2 regions of the Pseudoalteromonas sp. PAB 2.2 genome follow, and region 1 is predicted to be linked to the other one. Evidence: predicted binding sites of a transcription regulator. Region 1 holds the regulator's gene; the other holds the start of a gene.

Evidence for each region. Region 1 encodes NrdR, which represses ribonucleotide reductase genes. Its sites were predicted from a motif close to AAACACNANATNTNGTGTTT; they were not measured.
Region 2: the regulator NrdR is predicted to act here: its motif matches at 1,958-1,977, upstream of nrdG (anaerobic ribonucleoside-triphosphate reductase activating protein).

Annotation. Positions count from the first base shown of each region.
Region 1 covers NZ_LYPI01000012.1:195,250-198,425, reverse strand. Annotated here, with positions in the region: gene BWD47_RS12220 (riboflavin synthase) at 1-350, opposite strand, end outside; gene ribD (bifunctional diaminohydroxyphosphoribosylaminopyrimidine deaminase/5-amino-6-(5-phosphoribosylamino)uracil reductase RibD) at 355-1,494, opposite strand; gene nrdR (transcriptional regulator NrdR) at 1,497-1,946, opposite strand; gene glyA (serine hydroxymethyltransferase) at 2,055-3,176, opposite strand, start outside.
Region 2 covers NZ_LYPI01000011.1:277,556-280,731, reverse strand. Annotated here, with positions in the region: gene nrdD (anaerobic ribonucleoside-triphosphate reductase) at 1-1,498, opposite strand, end outside; gene nrdG (anaerobic ribonucleoside-triphosphate reductase activating protein) at 1,504-1,956, opposite strand; gene mog (molybdopterin adenylyltransferase) at 2,223-2,750, shown strand; gene BWD47_RS11245 (NarK family nitrate/nitrite MFS transporter) at 2,836-3,176, opposite strand, start outside.

The DNA.
Region 1 (3,176 bases):
CTGGCATTGGCGGTAATGCTTTCAACTGTCGCGATGCCATCAACATGGCCTGACACTAAATGCCCACCAAGGCGAGAAATTGGCTGCATGGCCTTTTCTAGATTCACGGTTTGGCCTTTTTTATAGTGCGCAAACCCTGTCAGGCTAATGGTTTCATTTGATAAATCAGCACTGAAGCCATCGCTATGTTTAGTAACTACTGTTAAGCACACACCATTTGTTGCAATACTGTCGCCTAGTTTTACGTCTTTCATATCCAAATCATTACTTTGAATACGAATAGCGAGATCACCTTGTTTTTGTGTTAATTCAACAATTTTACCTGTTGCTTCAATTATTCCAGTAAACATAATGCTACTCTTTATCTTCAGTGTGTGTGGCTTGCTTTGCTTTGTACGCTGTTAAGCGGATATCGTCGCCAATTATCTGTGTATCGGTAAACGTTAATTGAGTGACATCACCCATGGCTGTTACTTCTGCAAAGTTTAGTAAGCTTTTGCCCATATCACCTATTAACTTAGGGGCAATATAAACAATGTATTCGTCTATTAGGTCTTGCTGTGCAAAAGCGCCCGCTAGGGTTGCTCCTGCTTCAAGCCAAATATGATTAAATTGTAATTCGGCTAACCGTGCTAAAACGGCCGATAAATCAACTTTATTCTTGTTAGCTGCCACCACTTCGTGTTTTACAAAATGTGGCCATTGCTGCTGATTATCAAGCTGTGTTGTGAAAATAATCACCGGACTCTCAATACTAAATAAAGCGAGATCTGGGGTGAGTCTGTTTTGCGAATCGATAATCACACGTGTTGGCTGACGTATCGGCAATGATGTTGGCATTGCAAATGGCAGCTCTTCAGTACGCACATTTAATTTGGCGTTATCACTGATAACGGTATCTGCACCACTCAAAATTGCGCAGCTTTGTGCGCGAAATGCTTGAACGTCTTGGCGTGCTTGCGGACCCGTGATCCATTTACTCTGGCCGTTATTAAGTGCCGTTTTTCCATCTAAACTACAGGCCATTTTACAGGTAACGAAAGGCAACCCTGTTTCCATTCGCTTCAAAAAGCCTTTGTTTAAATCGCGCGCCTGTTGCTCAAGTAACCCAGAGGCAACGTCAATACCTGCATCAGCCAATATTTGTAAGCCACGGCCACTGACTGCTGGATTTGGGTCTACCATTGCAGCAATCACTTTACTCACACCGGCCGCTTTTAGACCTTCAGCACAGGGCGGAGTACGACCATAATGACTGCAAGGTTCAAGCGTCACATAGGCTGTTGCCCCTTTGGCATTATCGCCAGCAACGGCCAGTGCATTCACCTCGGCATGACCCTGCCCGGCAAGTTGATGAAAACCCTCACCAACTATATGGCCGTCTTTAACAAGTACACAACCCACATTAGGGTTTGGCGTCGTGGTAAAACGGCCCTGTTTGGCAAGCTCAATAGCGCGTGCCATATAAATGCTATCAAGTTCAGTGAACGACATGCTTAATCACCTAAACGGGCAATTTCTTCGCCAAACTCACGAATATCTTCAAATGAGCGATATACTGAGGCAAACCTAACATAAGCTACTTTATCAAGCTTTTTGAGCGATTCCATAATACACTCGCCGATTAAATGGCTTGAGATTTCACGCTCTCCGGTGGCACGTAGCTGTGATTTAATCACGTTAACGACTTCTTCGATTTGCTCTGTACTCACTGGGCGTTTTTCTAATGCGCGGTGCAGGCCATTTAATAATTTGTCTTCGTTAAAAGGTTCTCGACTACCGTCTTGCTTTATCACCCTTGGCATAACAAGTTCAGCACCTTCAAAGGTGGTAAAACGCTCGTGACATTCGTTGCATTCGCGACGGCGTCTAACTTGGTGACCACCGCCAACAAGTCGTGAATCGATTACTTTAGTATCTTTTGCTGTGCAAAAAGGGCAATGCATAAGGTTAAACTTCCGTTTATAAAAAACAAAAAAAGACCGCTTAATAAGCGGCCTTTATAATAGCAAAAAACAACACTATTGTTATCTTAATTACGGTTTAACCAGCAATTAAGCGTAAACAGGTAGTTTTTTACAGATTGCTTTAACTTTCTCTTTTACTTCTGCTTGTACTGATGCATCGTTGATGTTGTCTAGTACGTCACAGATCCAGCCAGCAAGCTCTTTAGACTCAGCTTCTTTGAAACCACGGCGCGTAATTGCCGGAGAACCAATACGAAGACCCGACGTTACAAACGGTGAACGTGGGTCATTTGGTACTGAGTTTTTGTTTACTGTGATGTTTGCATTACCAAGGGCAGCGTCAGCATCTTTACCTGTGATATCTTTATCAATTAGGTCTAGAAGGAATAAGTGGTTGTCTGTTTTACCAGAAACAACTTTATAGCCACGCTCTTGTAACACTTCAACCATTGCTTGTGCGTTTTTAACCACTTGCGCTTGGTATGTTTTGAATTCAGGCTGTAATGCTTCTTTAAACGCAACCGCTTTAGCAGCGATGATGTGACATAAAGGACCACCTTGGCCACCCGGGAATACGGCGCTGTTAAGCTTTTTATAGATCTCTTCATCACCACACGCAGAAACAATTAGACCGCCACGAGGACCCGCTAGTGTTTTATGAGTTGTTGTTGTAACAACATGCGCGTGAGGAATTGGGCTTGGGTATACGCCAGCCGCAATAAGACCTGCAACGTGTGCCATATCTACGAATAAGTACGCATCCACTTTATCAGCGATTTCACGGAACTTAGCCCAATCAACGATACCTGAGTATGCAGAGAAACCCGCAATGATCATTTTTGGTTTGTGCTCTAGTGCTAGCGCTTCAACTTGAGCGTAATCAATTTCGCCCGTTTCTTCATTTAGGCCATATTGAATTGCGTTGTACGTTTTACCAGAAAAGTTAACGTGTGAACCATGCGTTAAGTGGCCACCATGAGCTAAGCTCATACCTAGTACGGTGTCATGTGGCTGAAGAAGCGCTTGGAAAACAGCCGCATTAGCTTGTGAACCAGCGTGCGGTTGTACGTTTGCGTAGTCTGTGCCGAATAACTCGTTTGCACGGTCAATTGCTAATTGTTCAACAACGTCAACGTGCTCACAACCGCCATAGTAACGTTTGCCTGGATAACCTTCAGCATATTTGTTTGTAAGCTGAGAACCCTGTGC
Region 2 (3,176 bases), on a different contig from region 1:
GTGCTGAGCCACCATCTAAAAACTCTGTCATCGATTTACCATGCAATATAAACTTATCAAGGTGATTTAGTGTTGTGTCTTCTACTAAATAGAAATAACTGTTGTAGCATTCTCTTGGCGTGAAGTAGCCATCTTCGCTATCCCATTTGGCATTTTTTATCCCTAAATTTTCAGCAGGAACAAACTCAGTGTTAAATAAAAAGCCGGTCTCTTTTGTTGCTAAGCGATTCTCTTTATAAATCACTTCTAACTGACTTTTCACCCATTCTTTATACGCATCATTAACCCCCACTTGAATACCTAAATACTCTGCGGCTTCAACCATGCCATTAATACCAATGGTTAAAAATTGCTTGTTAAAGGAAATAAACCCTGCGTCGTACACCGGTAGCATGCCCGCTTGCTGGTACTCTTCCATTAAGGTGCGATACGCGATTTGATAAGCATGTATTTTTCTTATTTCTGTTGCTAGGTCTCTGCCATCTTGCACCAATCGATTCATATTCAGTGTAATAACATTGATAGAGCCCGTCGAAACGCCCCCCGCGCCTAAACTATACGAAAAACTATGATCGCTAATTTCATTACGAAGTCGACAGCATGAGGCTAATGAATCAGCATCGGTTGATTGATAAACAAAAAATGAGCCGCCTTGACTTAAGTTTTCGGCACACATCAATGCAAATTCTTTATCTTTAGGTTCATTGTCTTCTACTAGCATGGCAGCGGTGACAACAGGAAATGTTAAAACAGCTTTGTTTCGCTCTTGGTTAAACCAATTTAAAAACATGTCTTGCAGTGCCTTTAAAGACGACCAATCGGGAGCCGTCATATCAGGAAACACAAAATGACCAAACATAGCCTCAAAGTATGCACTATCGTACAACGAGATATTCCAAAATACGCTTTGATAACCTCGTGCAGCAGCGGGTTGATTTAAAGCGTACACGACATGCTGTAAGTGATTTTCTATCTGTTTATAGTGAGTAACTAAATAGTCTTCACCGTAATCCTTACGCGCAAAGTAATCAAAATACATTAAAAACTCGACCGTCGCGACAGCCCCTGCAAACTGCGCGCTAATTGCAAAAACAAGATTCACAAAACTGCCGCAGAACGATTCTAAATGCTTGGGTGCCTTAGACTCTCCCCCTAATTTGGTTAGCCCATCCAATAAAAATGGATACATGGTGATAGAAGTACAGTAAGGCTTTAAGCTCGTTTCATCATGCACATAAATTTCATGGTTCTCAATTTGTCGAAGGTACTCTTTGCCCAATGACTCGCCGAAAAGCGCGGTTATTTTATTACTCACCTGAGTGCGATTAACGTGAATGAAAAAGTCTTTCATTATTTCTGATTCTAGCGTCGCTATATTTTTTAATGTCACATTTGCATTCGCATCCACTTTAGAACCATCGGCCGCATTCTTGGCCTGTGTATAGTTTTCGATGAAACGCATTTTTTCTTTTAATTGTTCACAATTCAGCATAGACATTTTTGTTATCCTTTTAAAAATAATGAGTTAAGTACCTTACCCGAAGCAATTTCAATAAATCGTTGATTAGTTAAATGGCTCGCCAGGCCACCTAATTCAGCGACATAACGGCCCGTTTTTACATAAGTCAGCTGTGCTTTTAATTGCTCCGACACATCCTCAAGCCCGGTATACAAACACGTTGCTAAGCCTTGCTGCGTTGCTAACTTTAAAAAATAAACTAAATCACCTTCCTGCCATTCTCCGCCAAAAAACACCACACAAGTTATCAAGTGCTTATAGCGCTCAAGCAGTGCAATAAAGCGTTGCGATGTTAACCGCTCACCATACTTTGGATCCCATGTATCAACGCTATGACATCCAGGACAGCGCAAGGGGCACCCCGTGCACACAAAGCCTAACGCAATGTGTCCGGGGACTTCTTGAAAGCACACTTGGGGTTCTAATACATTAAACATAAACCACTACATATTGTGTTTTAAATTTCAATATGATCAATATATAGTATCAACGCCGTTTTAAGCCAGTTTAAAACTTGATCTAGATCAAAGCAGCTTAGTTCTGCCAAAAGAACAAAATGGGTAGCCAATCAAAACCCCGCTCCTGTCACAAATAAAATGCAGCGAAACGGAGCGCCCCCCAAACACCTCTACCTACTTTGGAGGAGTTACCTTTACCCATCACTTTGCTAGAGTGCGAATAAATGAATTGTAAAGAGATGAAAATGACTGCGAAAATTGGAATTTTGACTGTTAGTGATCGCGCAAGCCGAGGCCAGTACGATGACTTATCGGGACCCGCTATCACCGATACATTAAATGACTATTTAAGTTCGCCATGGCAGGCATGCTATCGATTAGTCGAAGACGAGCAACATTTAATTGAAGCGGCATTATGCGAGCTTGCCGATCAAGAACAATGCGCTTTAATCATTACCACAGGTGGAACGGGTCCCGCCAAACGAGACATAACCCCCGAAGCCACAGAAGCGGTGTGTGACAAAATGATGCCAGGATTTGGTGAGTTAATGCGTACTGAAAGCTTAAAATACGTGCCAACGGCTATACTCTCTCGACAAACAGCGGGGATAAGAGACCGCTCATTAATTATTAACTTACCGGGCAAACCCAAAGCGATTCGTCAATGTCTTGATGCCGTATTTCCTGCGGTGCCTTATTGTATTGATTTACTTGAAGGGCCTTACTTAGAATGTGATGAATCTGTGGTTCAAGTATTTAGACCTAAGTCATAAATAAGGTTTGTCATAACGTTAAAACATCCCCTTAGTTAATAACGAAAAAAGCCAGCTTAAGCTGGCTTTTCTATCGTATTAAGATTTATTTGTGTGATACATCAATCAGTTCAACAGTCCCGTCTTCGCGTACTTCAGCAATTTGACCTCGCGGTTCATCCATAAAGAACAAAGTAACAAAGCCAATCATTGCCGTACCGGCGATAACATAAAAGAAAGTTGCATAATCAACGAACGATAACACCGTTAAAAATGTAACTGCCCCAACGTTACCATATGCCCCTGTCATCCCTGCAATTTGACCTGTTAAGCGACGTTTAATTAATGGCACGACCGCAAACACAGCACCTTCACCTGATTGAACAAAGAAAGAACACGCCATGGCTGTTGCAACTGCTAACCATAATGGCCACTGCGAATTAACCA